4 regions of the Micromonospora sp. WMMA1923 genome follow, and region 1 is predicted to be linked to each of the others. Evidence: riboswitches for the same ligand, from Rfam matches in the RefSeq annotation. Region 1 holds a riboswitch; each other region holds the start of a gene.
What was found. A riboswitch is a leader RNA that binds a small molecule or an ion and turns the genes downstream of it on or off. The one in region 1 is predicted to bind cyclic di-AMP.

Region 1 (4,204 bases):
ACTTCATGGACTACAGCTACGACTCGTGCATGTACCAGTTCACCGCTGGTCAGGCGAGCCGGATGAGCAGCGCGTGGAGCGCGTACCGGGCGGTCTGACCGGGGTTGTGCCCGTGGTGCCGGCTCCGCACGACGGGGCCGGCACCCGGCGGCGCGGCGCACGGCGGATATCCGCCGTCAGGCGGCGGAGTAGTGCGGGTCACGGTCGCGTCGTCGACCGGCCCACTGGTCCGGCACGTCGGCGGTGACGAGGCGGGTGGCGCCGGCACCGCCGTGCGGGTCGAGCCAGACCTGCACCGCCGGGCGCTCAGGGGCCTGACCCGGCACCGCCTGGCCCTGCCCGTGCCGGGCCAGCATCGCCACGTCGACGGTGAACTCGAAGAGCCGCCAGTCGACCTGCGGCGCGGCCCGCCCGATCTCGGCCAGCCGGGCGACCCGGCGCTGGTCGGTCACCGGGCGGGCGCGGCCGGCGACGTACGCCTCGTCGTCGCTCTCCTCCGGCGGGAACGAGTGCAGCGCGTAACGCCCGTCGCGCTCCAGGTCGCGGCGCTTGGGTGAGTCGATGACGAAGCAGAACAGCCCCTCGTCGGTGATCACCGGGGAGACCGGGTGCACCCGGGGCCCACCGTCGGCGCGGACGGTGGCCAGGTAGCCGAAGCCCGGCCCGTACTGCTGCATGAGAACGCGGATCCCGTCGGCGAGGCGAGGCTCGTCAGCGGCGAATTCGGACCAGGATGCCATGTGGACATCTTATCGAACACGTGTACGACAAGCGACCCGACGCGCTGGTCACCGGCACCGGATCGAGTTCCGCGTCCGGCGGTCGCTAAGGTGATCCGATGCTCCTCTCCGACCGCGACCTGCTCGACGAGATCAAGGCGGGCACGCTCGCGCTGGAGCCGTTCGAGCCCGAGTTGTTGCAGCCGTCCAGCATCGACGTACGCCTGGACCGGCTCTTCCGGGTCTTCAACAACCACCTGTACACCCACATCGATCCGGCGCAGCAGCAGGACGACCTGACCACCGAGGTCGAGGTGCCCGACGGGGAGCCGTACGTGCTGCACCCCGGCGAGTTCGTGCTCGCCTCCACGCTTGAGGTGGTCACCCTCGCCGACACCCTCGCCGCCCGACTGGAGGGCAAGTCGAGCCTGGGCCGGCTGGGGCTGCTCACCCACTCGACCGCCGGCTTCATCGACCCGGGCTTCTCCGGCCACGTCACGCTGGAGCTGTCGAACGTGGCGAACCTGCCGATCACCCTCTGGCCGGGCATGAAGATCGGCCAGCTCTGCATCTTCCGGCTCTCCTCCGCCGCCGAGCATCCCTACGGCTCCGCCCGGTACGGCTCCCGGTACCAGGGCCAGCGGGGCCCCACCCCGAGCCGTTCCTGGCAGAGCTGGCAGACCTGGCCCACCCGCTGACCGGCGAAACGCCGAGCGCCGACGGGACGCCGAGCCTCGACGGGACCCGGCGCCGCCCCCGCGGGACCGGCGGGGGCGGCGCACAGGGCCCCGCCGGGCGGCGGGTACCCGGGCCCCGCGGCTGACCGGGGTGGCCGGGATCCTGGTGCGGGGACCCCGGTTCACCACCGGCAGCGGCGGCGAGGTCGCCCCTAGCCGGGGCGGCCGAAGCTGTGCACGGGACTGTCGTCGAGGCGCTTCATCCGGACCGGCACCCCGGCCCGGGAGGCGTGCACCACCCAGCCGGCACCGACGTACATCCCGACGTGGTGCAGGTCGCGGTAGTAGAAGACCAGGTCGCCGGGGCGCAGCTCGGTCCGGCTCACCGACGGGGTCACCTTGCGCTGCCGGGCCGCGTTGTGCGGCAGCCGGACGCCGGCCTTCGCCCAGGCGGCGAGCATCAGACCGGAGCAGTCGTACGCGTCGGGCCCCTCGGCCCCCCAGACGTACGGCTTGCCGATCTGGGCGCAGGCGAAGGTGACCGCCTTCCCGGCCGCGCCTCCCGGGTACGTGGCCGGGCAGGGCGCCGGACGCAACGAGCCACCGCCGCCCCGACCGTAGACCCGGAGCCGGAGTTTCTGCAGCCGGGCGATCTCGGCGTCGATCTGTTTCCGACTGGCGGCCAACCCCGCCTCGGTGCGGCTGAGTTGGATGATCATCCGGTCCAGGGGCGCCTTGCGGGCGGCCAGCTCGTCGCGGAGCAGCCGTACCGCCCGGACCTGCTCCTGCTGCCGGTGGGCGAACCGGTCGACCAGCTCGATCCGGCTCATCAGCTCACCCGGCGTACGGCCGGCCAGCAGCGCGTTGACCGCCGAGACGGTCTCACCCTTGTACGCCTGGACGGCGAGCGCGCTGACCTTCCTCAGCGCCGCGTCCACCTGGCGTCGCAGCGGCTCGATCCGGGCGCCGAGAGCAGCGGCCTCCCGGCGTTTTTCGGCCAGGTCCTGACGGACGGCGTTGTGTCGCTCGATGATCGGTTCGAGTCGGTTCCAGTCCTGGTCGATCTGGCGTTCGATGTCCGACACCGACGGGTCGGCGTGGGCCGCGCCGGGCACCCCGGTCAGGATGCCGGCGGTCACCGCCAGCGCGGCGAGGACGGTGGTGCAGCGGAACCAGCGAAGGCGCGGCGTAGCCGTCACCTGGTCGGCGGAGGCCGACCGGGTCGACGGTGGCCGCGGGGCATGGTGTGCCACCGGGCTCGGTACTCCTTCTGACGAACCGCCTACCGGGTTAGCTGACGGGTTCGGGCGGAAGGGGACGCCCTACCACAGTGGCTGTGGATTCACCCCGGCGTACCTGGGTCCCCGGATCGCCTGGGGCGGCGACTCGGCGGTGTCGGCCGTTACCGCCCGGGTTGGGCGGACCTGCGACCGGCCGACGATTCACCAGCGTAGAGAGGCCCCCATCGATCCGCAACGGATTCGGCCATGACACTCCGTCTCACGTTTGCTCACTCGCGGACCCGCTCCGACGACGGCGAGGGCCCCCGACGCGCCGTCGGGGGCCCTCGTGGTCGGTGCGGTCGGTCAGCCGGGCCGGCGGAATCCGGCGACCGGCATGGTGTTGATGCTGGAGACGTTCACCGGCTTGCCGGCGCGGGCCGCGTGCACCATCGTGTCGTTGCCCAGGTAGAGGCCGACGTGGTGCAGGTCGCTGAAGAAGAAGACCAGGTCACCCGGGCGGGCCTCGTTGCGCGGGATGGCCTTGCCCTCGTTCCACTGGGCCCCGGTGAAGTGGGTCAGGCTGATCCCGGCGGCCTTGTACGCGTACTGGGTGAGGCCGGAGCAGTCGAAGGAGTTCGGCCCGGTGGAGCCGAACACGTACGGCTTGCCGACCTGGGCGCACGCCGTCCGGATGGCGACCCGTGCGGCCTCGTTGACCACCCCGTCGATGGTCGGGCAGTTCGCCGTCTTCACCGTGGTCTTCGGCATCGACGCCTCAAGGCGCTTGATCTCGGCGGTGATGCTCTTGCGCTTGGCGGCCAGCTCCTTCTCCTGCTTGACCTGGGTGGCCACCAGCGTGTCGAGCTTCTGCTTCTGGGTGCCGTACTTGGCCTGCATGGCCAGGACGCCCTCGATCTCCTTGCGCTCCTGGATGGCCACCCGGTCGAGCATGGTGAGCTGTTCACCGAGCGCACCGGGCCGGCTGTTCAGCAGCACCGCGCCCAACTCCTGGGACGGGCCGATGACGTAGTAGCGGCTGGCCAGCTCACCGATCCGGTTCATCGCCAGCTCGCTCTCCATCTGGAGCGGCAGGATCTTCTTCTCCAGGTCGGCCGACTTGCGGCGGTTCACCTTCAGCTGGGAGCGCACCTTGTTGTACTGCTCGATGGTGGGCTCCAGCTGTCGCCACTGCTTGTCGATCTGCGCCTCGATCTCGTCGACCGTGGGCTCCGCGTACGCCGGTGTGGCGAGCAGCCCGGCGCCGACGGCGACGGCGGCGACCAGGGCGAGCAACCGGGTAAGCGCCCGGCGCGGACCGGTGCTCCGGGGGGACGGTGCCGAGACACGACGATGAAGGGGCGCGGTTGCCACCGGCATCGACTCCTTTGCCGACCGACCCACGGGCGCTCGCGGAGAGGGGGCGAGACAGACTTCCCGGCCCGGTCGGTGCCCAACACTAGGTCGCCTTCCGGGCCGGATCAAGGCGACCTGTTTCACCATCACGCAGAAAGAATCGCTTGCGTACCAACGGTATCGGCGATCGCTTCAATGAAGTATGGCGATGCGTGAGGGGTCGACCACGGTC
Region 2 (4,204 bases), 4.4 Mb from region 1:
CGCCTGCGGTCATCCGGCAGACGCCGCAGGCGAAGCGGTGCGGCCCCGTCGTACTTCCGCCCCTTCGGCGAACCGAATCGTCAACTCTCTGGAGACCGGAATTTTAGGGCATCGGTCCGCTGCGGACCCAGGTGCCCACCGTGATCATGATCGTCGGATGTGCCGGAACCGGGCATCCCGGGCCCGGGTAAGGTGCCCCGCGGCGGTCGATGCCCGGCCGCCGGAAGAGGAGACGTGGTGCTGGTGGTCCCGAGCATGCCCGGCGTAGCGGCATGACCAGCGTCGCGGCGACCGGTACGCCGTCGGCCCTGTCCCGCCTGCCCTCGCTGACCGGCCTGCGCTGGATCGCGGCCCTGCTGGTCTTCGGATTCCACGCGGCCACCATGCGGGTCGTCGCCGAGCCGGGACACCAGGCCGTGCTGGAGCGGATCTTCACGCTCGGCCTCTCCGGCGTGCAGTTCTTCTTCATCCTCAGCGGTTTCGTGCTGGTCTGGTCGGCCCGGCCGGAGGACACCCGGCGGGCGTTCTGGCGTCGCCGGGCGGCGAAGATCTATCCCAACCACATCCTGATGTGGGCGGTGGCCCTGCTGGTCGGCCTCTGGTTCGCCGACCCGGTCAGCCTCCGGGCCGCGCTGAGCAACCTGGTGCTGATCCAGGCCTGGGACCCGACCCCCGGCATCTTCTACAGCATCAACACGGTCAGCTGGTCGCTCGCCTGCGAGATGTTCTTCTACCTCTGCCTGCCCTTCGCGCTGCCGTGGATCCGGCGGGCCCGCCCCGGGGCGCTCTGGGCAGTGGTGGTCGCCGTGCCGCTGCTGATCGTGGCGCTCTGGCCGGCCCAGCTGCTGGTCGCCGAGGAGAACCGCTGGTGGTTCACCCAGGTCTTCCCGATCACCCGGTCGCTGGAGTTCTGGATGGGCGTCGCCGCGGCCGAGCTGATGCGGCGGGGCAGCTGGCGTGGTCCCCGGCTCACCGTGGCCACGATCGTCTTCGTCGCGACCTGGGTGGTCGCCGGCCAGTGGATCCGGGCCGAGCTCTGGGCCGGGCTGCTGTCGGTGGCGTACATCCTGGTGATCACCGCCGCCGCAGACGCCGACGTGCACCGGCGGCCCTCGCCGTGGCGGTCCCGGCCGCTGGTCTGGCTCGGCGAGGTCTCGTTCGCCTTCTACCTGGTGCACGTCCTGGTGATGGTCACCGTGCTGCGGCTCACCGGCCACTACGGTGTCGGGCTGCCCGGCTGGTGGGGGCCGTTCGCGGTGGTCGCCTTCCTGCTGGTCAACCTGGGGCTGGCCGCGATGCTGCACCGCTGGGTGGAGAACCCGATGATGCGGCTGTTCGGCCCACCCCGCCGGGCCGCGTCCGCCGGTGACCGCGGGCTGGGGCCGGTGCCCGCCGGTGCCCGCCGGTCGGAGTCGGTGCCCGCCGGTGACGGTCGGCCCGGATCGGCACCCGCCGGCACCGGTCGGACCGACTGACGCCAAAATTCCCGTGACCCCGGTCACAGGGGTCTCGGATTCGGGCACCCGACACATCCGGGCCGAATGCTGCCGGGTTTTTCCCGACGATGCTCACCGGTCGTCCGGTTGTCGACCACCGGTGCCGTCACAAACGCTCGTCCCATTGAGTCACGTCAGCGGGTTAATGGGTTGTCGGGTACTTCGCTGATCAAGGTTTCCGCAGGTGAAGTGGGGTTGGCAGGAGAAATGTCGGCCAGTAGTGTCGCTGCGGTCCGGCGCGGTTCCCGTTCGCACAAGCGCGACCGCCGCGTCGACCCGCTCAATCGTCGTACGACGAACCGGGGACCCGCAGCACCACTGGGGTGAATCCGCGCAGCCACGGCTCGCGGTAGGGCGAATTCTTCCCGCCCGAATCCGTCAGCTAACCCGGTAGGCGGCACCGGAAGGAGTTCCATTCCCCGTGCCTCACCCCCTCAAACGGCAGTTCCGTCGACTCGCTGTGGACCGTTCGTACCAGGTCGTCGCCGCCTCGGCCGCGACCCTCGTGGTGGCCTCGGGCACCGGTCTGCTGATCGCCACCGGTGACCGGCCGGAGCCCGACCGGCAGCAGCCCAGCGCGGTGGCCGAGGTGGCGCCGCAGGCCGGCGAGATCGCCGCCCGCAGTGAACTGCGGGTGCCGGCGAGCGTGGCCCCCTCGCTGACCACCGCCGCCCCGTCGCCGACCGCCACCGCGTCCCCGTCGGCCGCGTCCCCGTCGGCCGCATCGCCCTCGGCCGCATCGCCCTCGGCCGCGCCGTCGCGGGCCGCCAAGCCGGTCGCCGCCGCCAGCTCCGCCGCGCCGGACCCCGACCTGACCCGCCCGGCCGCGCCCAAGCCGCCGGCGTCGAAGGTCCTCGACCACGTCTACCAGGCGCAGACCACGTACTTCTACTGCGGCCCGGCCGCGGTGCGCAACGCGCTCAACGCCGCCGGGATCGAGCGCAGCCAGGACACCCTGGCCGGGATGCTCGGCACCACCGAGTTCGGCACCAACTCCGCCGCCGACACCACCCGGGTGCTCAACCAACTGGTCGACGGGGCGCCGTACCGGACCCGGATGATCCCCGGCGGTGCCGCCACCGCGGCCCAGACCGACCGGCTCGTCGACGACGTGGTCACCGCGATCGCCGCCGGCCGCAGCCCGGTGGTGAACGTCGCCGGCACCGCCACCGACGTCGCCGGTGGCTGGCACTCCTTCCCCGGCGGGCACTACGTCGCGGTGGTCGGCTACCGCGACAACGGCCGGACGGTCCGGATCTCCGACTCGGCGGACCCGGGCAACGCGCTCTACTGGATGTCCACCTCCGCGCTCGCCGACTGGATCGCCACCCGCGGCTACTCCGCCTGACCAGGCTGCCCGCTCCTCGCCCGGCCCGGCCCCGCACACCGGGGCCGGCCCGGAGACCAACGACGCCGGTCCCCCCGTCACGGGGGGACCGGCGTCGGTCGTCGTACCGGGCGGGGTGGGTCTCCGCCGGTAGGGGGCCTCAGCCGGTGGGGGAGAGGCGTACGCCCCCGCCGGCCTGCGACGGCGTGGCCCGGGGCTCCGGCGGGCTCCAGCCCGGCTCCAGGTGCCGCCGGGCGGCGGCCAGGAACACCTCGGCGTACGTCTCGGCCGGGAAGTCACCGAGGTAGTGCGCCCGGGTGGCCCACCGGGCCGACGCCGCCGGATCGGTCTCCAGCAACCGGGTGAGCACCTCCTCGACGTCGGCCAGGTCCCGCCGCAGCAGGTAGCCGGAGGCGGCCAGCGGGAACCGCTCGACGAACCGGTCGTCGCCCAGCATGTCGGTGACCGCGTACGGCTTGCCCGAGTAGAGGTAGTCGGAGATGACCCCGGAGACGTCGGAGATCAACGCGTCGGAACGGTTGACGCACTCGGTCAGGGTCAGCTCCCGGCTGGCCGCGCCGAAGACGTGCTGCCGGCCGGTGCGGGACCGGTCCGCAGCGAGCAGCTCGGTCACCCGGGCCAACTGCCGGGCCGAGGTCGGGTTCTGCGTGGTGTACGGGTGCGCCCGCAGGATCACGGTGGCACCCCGGGCCAGCAGGGCCCGGATCAGCCCCTCGGCCACCGGCAGCGAGCAGTAGTTGGCGTCGGCGTGGTGCCCCGTCCAGGTGGGGGTGTAGAGGACGGTCGGGTTGGCCGATGCGGTGACCGGCTCCCGCCGGACCTGGATCGCCTCCACCTGCGGGCGGCCGACCACCTCGAACTTCTCGGCCGGGATGGCCACCCCGGCGCGGGCGTACCGCTCGATGGCCGCCGGCCCGGCGACGAAGATCCGGTCGAAGATCCCCGACACCGGGTTGGCACTCGGCGCCTTGTCGCTGTCGCCGTGGTGCAGCTGGATGTGGGTCAGCTGGGTGAACCGTACGCAGTGGCTGTTCTTCGCGCCGTGGTTGACGTAGAAGGCCACCCGCAGGCTCGGCACCAGCACCTCGTCCAGCGCCTTGAGCGTCGGGCAGAACACCACCGGGGCGCTGGTGGCCGCCGACACCGGACCGAGGAACTCCGGCTCCCGCAGCACCACCAGGAACGGGCGGCCGAGTCGTTCCAGGTACGGCAGCCACATGGTGACCTGGTACTCCGAGCCGGGCGGGGCGGAGAAGTAGAGCAGGAACTCCGGCTGGTGCCGGCGCAGCGCCCGCCCCACCGGGGTGCCCGCCTGTGGACGCAGCCGGCCCCGGGCCAGGCCCAGGGCCACCGTACCGGC
Region 3 (4,204 bases), 430 kb from region 1:
AGCCCACCATATACCCATGGGGGGTATCTCAACCACTACCGGGTAGGGGTAATTTGTCCTGGAATACCCGCCGGGGGTAGGGCGTACCCTGGCGAACATGACCACTTCGACGCCCCCCACCCGGGGCTACACCGCCAGCAAGGACCAGCTTCTCGCTCGGCTGCGCCGGGTCGAGGGTCAGGTCCGGGGCATCGAGAAGATGGTGGACGAGGACCGTTACTGCATCGACGTGCTGACCCAGATCTCGGCGATCCAGGCCGCCCTGGACAAGGTCGCTCTCGGCCTGCTGGACGGGCACGCCCGGCACTGCATGCAGGAGGGCGCCGCCGAGGGGCACGCCGACGAGATGGCCACCGAGATGATGGCCGCCGTCGGCCGGCTGATGAAGCGCGGCTGACCCACAACCTCCGCACCCGTCGGCCGAGTGGCTACCATTCCCGCGACGGGCATCCGGGTCCCACCGCCGCCCCCGGTTCGCAGTCCGTGACCACTCCGGCACGCAACGCCGCGAACCGGACCGGTGTGCCGGCCGAGTGAACCGACCGGCGCGGCGACACGTAATCCGTCGTGGATCGTTTGGAGAGAGTCGCAGATGGGTGCCGACCACAGCCGTCCCGCCCCGCCCACCCCGCCGGGGGTACGGCGGGTCCTCGTCGCGACCGTGGTGCCGCTCTTCCTCGTCACCCTGGTCGCCGCGCTGATCCTCTGGCCGGACCGGGCACCGCAGGTCGACGGGGGCGGGGACGTGCCCCGGTACCACGGCACGGTGACCCGGGTGGTGACCGAGGCGTGCCCACCTGCCGCGCCGACCCCGGAGGGCCCCGCGTCCGCCCCCGAGGGCCCGTGCGGCACCGCCACCGTCCGGGTCGAGCAGGGACCCGACGAGGGGCAGCAGGTCGAGACGCCGATCCCGGACGGTCCGGGGGCGCCGACCATCGCCGTCGGTGACGAGATCGTCCTGGTGGAGTTGACCGATCCGGCCGACCCCGAGTCGAGCAGCTACAACATCGCCGAGCACCAGCGGGGCAAGCCGCTGATCTGGTTGGCCGTCCTCTTCGCTGCCGCGATCGTGGCCTTCGGCCGGTGGCGCGGCCTGGCCGCGCTCGGTGGCCTGGTGGCGAGCTTCGCCATCCTGCTCACCTTCGTGCTGCCCGGCATCAGCGCCGGCCGGTCACCGCTGCTGGTCGCGGTGGTCGGCGCCGCACTGATCATGTTCGTGGTGCTGTACCTCACCCACGGCATCAGCGCCCAGACCTCGGTGGCCGTGCTCGGCACGCTGGGCAGCCTGGTGGTCACCGGTCTGCTCGGCAGCGCGGCCACCGCCGCCACCCACCTGACCGGGTACGGCACCGAGGAGGCCACCACCCTGTCGATGTTCCAGGGCAACGTCGACCTGCACGGGCTGCTGCTCGCCGGGATCATCATCGGTTCCCTCGGGGTGCTGGACGACGTCACGGTCACCCAGGCCGCCACGGTCACCGAACTGGCCCACGCGAACCCGGGACTGTCCCGGCTCCAGCTCTACCGGTCGGCCACCCGGGTCGGCCGGGCGCACATCGCGTCCGTCGTCAACACCATCGTGTTGGCGTACGCGGGCGCGTCGTTGCCTCTGCTGCTTCTGCTGGTCGCCGACTCCCGACCGGTCAGTCAGGTGCTGACCAGCGAGTTCCTGGCCCAGGAGATCGTCCGTAGCGCGGTCGCCACGCTCGGGCTGATCGCCGCCGTACCGCTCACCACCGCGCTCGCCGCGCTGGTGACCGCCGCCGGTCGGGGCACCGCCACCGACCGGGCCGCCACCACCGCCGGAGCCCCCACCCCGCCTGGTGGCGGCACCGGCTCGGCCCGCCCGCCCGCACCGCGGGACGACGCGCTCCAGGCACTGAGCGCACCCCGGGCCGCCAGTCAGTCCCCCGACGCCCCCGCGAGGTGGCCCGACCAAGAAAGGAGCACCGACACCGCATGGTGACACTCCTCAGCGTGACCGCCGACGACTCCATTGATGAGAAGCACATCACTGGTCACGCGACATCGCGGAGAAATTACGCGTTGAGTCGGCATCCGGACGTAGATCCCAGCGCCGACTCTCGGGTAACCTCGCTGCCGGTCACCGCCGAAGGCGCGCACCCGCGCCAGCGGTACCGCCGCCCAATCGCCGAACGGCGAGCCGGGGAACCAGGTACATGGGGTGAATCCGCACCAGCGGTAGGGGCCACTTCCGTCCCGAACCCGTCAGCTAACCCGGTCGGCGGCCGACGGAAGGGACGACTGTGACGGCACTCCTACGCCGCTGGTTGACGCCGGCGGCGGCCGTGCTCACCGCACTGGCCATCTTCTCCGGCCCGCTGCCGGCCATGGCTCAGCCCGCCCAGCCCTCGGGGCACGAGGACGGCGACTCGAAGCTGCTCAACGACGTCATCGAGACGACCAACCGCAGCTACACCCAGGCCAAGTCCAAGCTGGAGAAGTCCAAGAAGCGGCAGCTGCAGCTCGACATGGAGGTGCGCCGCGCCCAGAACGAGCTGGACGAGCTGGCCCCGCAGGTCGGTCGGATCGCCGCCCAGTCGTACCGCAGCGGCCGGATCGGCGGGATGGCCATGCTGCTGGAGAGCAACGCGCCGGACTCGTTCGTCCAGCGGGCCCAGGCGCTCGACGAGCTGAACATGGTCAACGCCCGAAAGCTGGCCGAGGTGCAGACGGTCAAGGACAAGGCCGATCAGGCCAAGCAGGCCCTGGACGCCGAGGTACGCGAGCAGCAGAAGCAGGCCTCGGTGATGGCCAAGCAGAAGCGGGAGGCGGAGAAGTCGCTCGCCCTCGTCGGCGGCACCGGCCTGACCGGGGGCCTGGTGGTGGCCACGTCACCGGTGGCCAAGATCGCCCCGGGCCGCGACGCCAACGGCAACTGGCGCCCGATGAGCTGTACCGAGAACGACCCCACCACCTCCGGTTGCATCACGGCGCGCACGCTGCACATGTACAAGGAGGTCAAGCGGGCCGGCTTCGACCGGTTCGTCGGCTGCTACCGCCCCGGTGGCCCGTGGGAGCACCCCAAGGGCCGGGCCTGTGACTGGTCGCTGCAGAACAGCGGCTTCGCGCCCTGGCACAACAACGACACCCGGATGTACGGCAACAACCTGACCGCGTTCCTGGTACGCAACGCCGACCGGCTGGGCATCTACTACGTCATCTGGAACCGGCAGATCTGGTTCCCGGCCACCGGCTGGAGCTCCTACAGCGGACCGTCGAACCACACCGACCACGTACACGTCTCGCTGCTCTGACCACCCCGAGACACCGAACGGGCCGTCCCCCACGCGGGGGCGGCCCGTTCGCCTGTCCTGACCGGTGTGGGCGGGGTCAGCCGGCGGCCGGGGCGGCGGCCACCGTCCGCACCTCTCCGGCGGCCAGCTGGTAGGACATGCCGACCACGGTGCAGCGGCCGGCGGCCACCTCGGCGGCCAGCACGGCCGAGTTGCCCAACAGCTCCTCGACGGTCTGGGCGATGTGGATGTCGATGATCCGGGCCGGGTCGTCGACTCCCTGGGCGGCGGCCCGGCGCAGGCTGGGCACCACCGCGTCGACCACCGCGCCGAGATGTCCCGGCGGCCGGGCCCCGGTGCTGACCGCCGTCGCGGCCGCCTGCACGGCACCGCACGAGTCGTGCCCCAGCACCACCACCAGCGGCGTGCCGAGGACCGTCACCGCGTACTCGACGCTGCCCAGCACCTCGGGCCCGGTGGTGTGGCCGGCGGTCCGCACGACGAAGAGGTCACCCAGCCCACGGTCGAAAATGATCTCGGCGGCGAGCCGGGAGTCGGAGCACCCGACGATGACCGCGAAGGGGTGCTGTTCACCGGCGACCGCGGTGCGGTGTCCGACGTCCTGGTTGGGGTGCCGCGGCGTACCGGTGACGAACCTGCGGTTGCCCGCGTACAGCTCGGCGAGCGCCTGTTCCGGGGTCTGCGGCGGATCGGGCTGTGCCGACGGCGGCTGGGCGGGAGGAAGCTCCGGGTCCGACTGCGACCCGGTCGACGGAGTGGAGATCAACGTCCTCACCCTTCGGAAGGTGACCGGTCGACCCCGTCCGCCACGGACGCGGTCCGCCACCACGTTCACACGCAGCGCAAGACACGTCAAGCTATACGTGATATGCATTTCAGGTGTCGGGACGACGGTTCACGTCGACCGGCTCGCGAACGACGATCGT
Region 4 (4,204 bases), 1.9 Mb from region 1:
GACACGTCGGTCGCTGATCGATCGTGAAGATGAGAAGTCGTCGGGAAGTAGCGACGAAAAGTACAGATTGGGGCGTACGTTGTGCCCAATCTGCGAATTGCTCATCCCGAGGGGTGGCGACCGAGGCCGTGGGAGGAATACTCTCGGTCGCGGCCCGCGTACTGATGAGGCGCCCGTTTTGGGCGAGTGGAGGTGCTCGCGTGAGCCTGTCGATCGTGAAGTCTGTTCTTTCCGGTGGTGTCATGGAGATCGCCCCGCGGGGCGAGATCGACGTCGACACCGCGTACGAGGTACGCGAGGCCATCGCCGAAGTGCTCGCCAAGGGGCGTCCCGCCCGGATCGAGCTCAACATGCGACTGGTCACCTTCATCGACTCGGTCGGCATCAGCGCGATGGTGGCCGGCTTCCAGACCGCCGAGGTCAGCGGCGTCAAGCTGATCGTCACGGAGCCGAGCCGCTTCGTGCACCGACAGCTCTGGGTGACCGGGCTGCTCGGTCTCTTCGGCGCACCCGAGCCCTACTACGCCGGTGCCGGGGTGGCTCCCGAGGTGCTGCCCGGGGCCTGAGCCGCCGCGACACCGCCCGGCGCAGGGCCAGCCCGGCATCCGCGCAGGGCCAGCCCGGCGTCCGCGCCGCCGCGACACCGCCCGGCGCAGGGCCAGCCCGGCATCCGCGCCGCCCGGCACCAGGTCGGCCCGGCACGCGACGCTGCCCGGTACCGGTGACCACGAGACACGACAGACGCCCGGTGTCCCACCTCACGGTGGGGCACCGGGCGTCGTTGTCGGTTCGGTCAGTAGACCGACAGGTGGACGTGGTTCGTGTGGTCGCTGGAGGGGTCTCCACCGGCCCCGCTGTACGACTTCCACCCGCTGCTGGGCAGCCAGATCTGCCGGTACCAGATCACGTAGAGCACGGCGAGCTTGTCGGCGTTGCGGACGTAGTACGCCGCCAGGTTGTTGCCGTACGTCCGGTCTCCACCGGTGGCGTCGCCGCCGAAGCCGCCCTTCTGGGCCGCGAAGTCACAGGCCCGGCCCCTCGGGTGCTCGCCGGAGCCCCCCGGGCGGTAACAGGAGACGTACCTGGTGAAACCGGCCGCCTTGGCCTGGTTCAGTGCGTGCAGCGTGCGCGGGGTGATGCAGCCGTTGGCGGGGGTCGGGTCGTTGACGCTGCACGACTCCTTGGGCCAGGAGCCGTCGGAGTTGCGCGGCGCGGCCTTGGCGGTCTTGCTGCTGCTGCCACCCGGCCCGCTGGAACTGCCCCCGCTGGACCCGCCGCCGCTGTTGGCGCGGGCGCGTTCCTGGGCCTGGGCCCGTTCCCGCTCCTCGGCCTTCTCCCGGGCCTCCTGCCGGACGGCGACCTCCAGGGCCCGCTCGGCCTGCTCCTTGCGCTTGGCCATGGTGTCGACCTGTTTGCGCTGCTCACGCAGCTCGCCGTCGAGGGCCAGCTTGGTGCGGTTGGCCTTGTCCCGGGTCTCCAGCAGCTGGCGCAGCTCCCGGTCCTCGTTGGCGGCGACCGAGTCGAGGGTGGCGGCCCGGTCCAGGAAGCGCGCCGGTGAGTCGGTGTTGAGCAGTGCCTGGGCGGCGCCGAGCCGGCCGGTCCGGTACGCCACGCCGGCGATCTCACCGACCTTGCCGTTGCGGACGACCAGGTCTGCCTCGATGGTCTTGAGCTGCCCGTTGAGCTCCTGTTGGCGCTTGGTCGACTTCTCCAGCGCGTTCTTCGCCTCGATCCAGCCCGTGCTGGCCGCGTCGAGCTGGTCCCGCAGGGCGGGGGTGCCGCCCTCGTCGTCGGCGGGTGCGGCGAGCAGGCCGGTCGGCGGCATCGCGGCGTGTGCCACCGGGCCGCCGGGCCCGATCGCCGCGCCGAACGCGAGTGTCGCGACGAGTACGGCTGCCATCCGGGCCGTACCGCGTCTGGTGGTTGCCACTACTGCCATGGACGTGTCCTTCCGTCAGCCGCCGACCGGGTTAGCTGACGGGTTCGGGACGGAAGATCCCTACCGCTGAAGCGGATACACCCCACGGACTGTGGTTCCCCGGTTCGCCGCGGTGGGCGATTAGGCGGCGGCCACCGCAGGCGCCGTTGGGCGCCGCCTGGCGGAGGCCGGGACCGAGCCTACCGGTGCCGGTGTGACCCGTGCAGGCGCTGGGGCCTGTGGGACGGGTCGTGACAACGGTAGAACATGCACGAAAGGGACAATACACCCAGAGATTTAAGGTTGCGCTAATTACCACTCAACCGCACCACAGGCCCCAGGTGACGCTCCGGGCTCGATCTGCAACGTGGCGTGCTCGATGTGGAAGTCCTCCCGCAGCGCCGTCCGGGCGGCGGAGAGGACCGGGCCGACCTCGGCGTCGGGGGTCATCGTCAGGTGGGCCGAGGCGACCTCCATCCCCGAGGTCAGGGTCCACAGGTGCAGGTCGTGCACCTCGGCCACCCCGGGAACCGCGCTGAGCCGGTCGTGCACCTCGGTCACCTGCAGGTGCTCCGGGGCGGCCTGCACCAGGATGCGCAGCGCAGCCCGGGCCAGCCGCCAGGTCCGGGGCAGGATGAACACCCCGATCCCGACCGCCACCAGGGGGTCGACCCACCACCAGCCGGTGGTCATGATCACCAGGGCCGCGCCGATCACCCCGAGCGAGCCGAGCAGGTCGGCGAGCACCTCCAGGTACGCCCCGCGCAGGTTGATGCTCTCCTGCGCACCCTTGCGCAGCAGGCCGAAGGCGACCACGTTGGCCAGCAGGCCGAGCACGGCCACCCCGAGCATCGGGCCGGTGAGCACCTCCGGTGGTTCGCCGAGTCGGCGTACCGCCTCGATCAGCACGTAGACCGCGACGCCGCTGAGCAGGACCGCGTTGGCCAGCGCGGCGAGCACCTCGAGGCGGTAGAGGCCGAAGGTGCGCTGCGGGTCGGCGGCCACCCGCCGGGTGGCGGTGATCGCGGCCAGTGCCATGCCGATGCCGAGCACGTCGGTGAACATGTGCCCGGCGTCGGAGAGCAGTGCCAGCGAGCCGGTGCCGAAGGCGGCGACCGTCTGCACCACCGTGAAGACGGCCAGCAGCAGCAGGGCGGCCCAGAGTCGTCCGCGGTAGCGGTGCCCCGCGTTGGTCACCGCGGCCTGGTGGTCATGTCCTGCGCCCACGCCAACACCCTCCGTCTGCCGACCGGACCCGGTCCAACATATGCTCACATCGCAATGTGTGCAAGCAAAGGGTGCCGGTCGGTCAGTCGGCGGGTTCCAGGGTGGTCAGGCGCTGGGTGGCCCGGGACAGCGCGACGTAGAGGGTGCGTACCCCGGAGCCCGGATCGGCCCGGATCTCGCCCGGCGCGACCAGCAGCACCCCGTCGTACTCCATGCCCTTGGCCTGCAGGCTGGTCACCACCTGGAGCCGGGCGCCGCCGAGCCCGCCCAGCCAGCCGGCCACCTCGGCCCGGCGCGGTACCGGGGTGATCACCCCGACCGTCCCGGCGACCTGGTCCAGCAGCGTGGTCACCTCCGCCACGGTCGCCACCGCCAGCTCGGCCGCCGGCACCACCCGCTGCACCGGCTCGACCCCGGTGGACCGCACCGCGGTGGGCAACGCCAGCTCCGGGTCGAGCCGGCGGATCTCCGCCGCCGCCACCGCGAAGATCTCCGCCGAGTTGCGGTAGTTCGTGGTCAACGTGAAGTGGTGCCGGGGCCGCCGACCCAGCGCCTGGTCCCGGGCCCGGGTCAGCTCCGCCGGATCACCGGTCCAGGCGCTCTGCGCCGGATCACCCACCACCGTCCAGGAGGCCAACCGCCCCCGCCGGCCGATCATGCGCCACTGCATCGGCGAGACGTCCTGCGCCTCGTCGACCACCACGTGGGCGTACTCCCGGTAGTCCTCCGGCCGCTGCCGGGCCGCCTCGCGGGCGGCGCGCTGCCGGTCGCCGAAGGTGCTCAGCTCCCGGACCCCGCCGGCCAGCTGGAACGGGTCACGCCTGGCCCGCGCCGGCTTCATCGGCTTGCCGAGCAGCGCGTCCAGCTCGTCGAGCAGGGCGATGTCGGCGATGGTCAGGCCCTCGGTGTCCAGACTCCGCCAGGCCTCGGTGAGCAGCCGGATCTCCACCCGGGACAACACCCCACCCGCGTACGCCCGCAGCCGCTCGGGGCGGGCCAGCCAGCCCAGCACGTGCCGGGGATGCAGCCGGGGCCACCACGCCTTGAGGAACTCCCGGA

Region 2: linked by a shared signal. The riboswitch ahead of ACN28G_RS06450 (C39 family peptidase) and the one ahead of ACN28G_RS26655 (NlpC/P60 family protein) in region 1 are both predicted to bind cyclic di-AMP.
Region 3: linked by a shared signal. The riboswitch ahead of ACN28G_RS28760 (coiled-coil domain-containing protein) and the one ahead of ACN28G_RS26655 (NlpC/P60 family protein) in region 1 are both predicted to bind cyclic di-AMP.
Region 4: linked by a shared signal. The riboswitch ahead of ACN28G_RS17970 (coiled-coil domain-containing protein) and the one ahead of ACN28G_RS26655 (NlpC/P60 family protein) in region 1 are both predicted to bind cyclic di-AMP.

Annotation. Positions count from the first base shown of each region.
Region 1 covers NZ_JBMHLZ010000001.1:5,859,387-5,863,590, reverse strand. The annotation lists gene ACN28G_RS26670 (zinc metalloprotease) at 1-98, shown strand, start outside; gene ACN28G_RS26665 (pyridoxamine 5'-phosphate oxidase family protein) at 177-740, opposite strand; gene dcd (dCTP deaminase) at 839-1,417, shown strand; gene ACN28G_RS26655 (NlpC/P60 family protein) at 1,609-2,649, opposite strand; cyclic di-AMP (ydaO/yuaA leader) riboswitch at 2,660-2,798, opposite strand; gene ACN28G_RS26650 (NlpC/P60 family protein) at 2,983-3,996, opposite strand.
Region 2 covers NZ_JBMHLZ010000001.1:1,418,711-1,422,914, forward strand. The annotation lists gene ACN28G_RS06445 (acyltransferase family protein) at 273-1,475, shown strand; cyclic di-AMP (ydaO/yuaA leader) riboswitch at 1,764-1,908, shown strand; gene ACN28G_RS06450 (C39 family peptidase) at 1,918-2,844, shown strand; gene ACN28G_RS06455 (CDP-glycerol glycerophosphotransferase family protein) at 2,984-4,204, opposite strand, start outside.
Region 3 covers NZ_JBMHLZ010000001.1:6,293,371-6,297,574, reverse strand. The annotation lists gene ACN28G_RS28770 (metal-sensitive transcriptional regulator) at 98-397, shown strand; gene ACN28G_RS28765 (YibE/F family protein) at 593-1,966, shown strand; cyclic di-AMP (ydaO/yuaA leader) riboswitch at 2,133-2,263, shown strand; gene ACN28G_RS28760 (coiled-coil domain-containing protein) at 2,268-3,278, shown strand; gene ACN28G_RS28755 (carbonic anhydrase) at 3,355-3,933, opposite strand.
Region 4 covers NZ_JBMHLZ010000001.1:4,007,492-4,011,695, reverse strand. The annotation lists gene ACN28G_RS17975 (STAS domain-containing protein) at 201-566, shown strand; gene ACN28G_RS17970 (coiled-coil domain-containing protein) at 794-1,939, opposite strand; cyclic di-AMP (ydaO/yuaA leader) riboswitch at 1,944-2,076, opposite strand; gene ACN28G_RS17965 (cation diffusion facilitator family transporter) at 2,231-3,145, opposite strand; gene ACN28G_RS17960 (HelD family protein) at 3,228-4,204, opposite strand, start outside.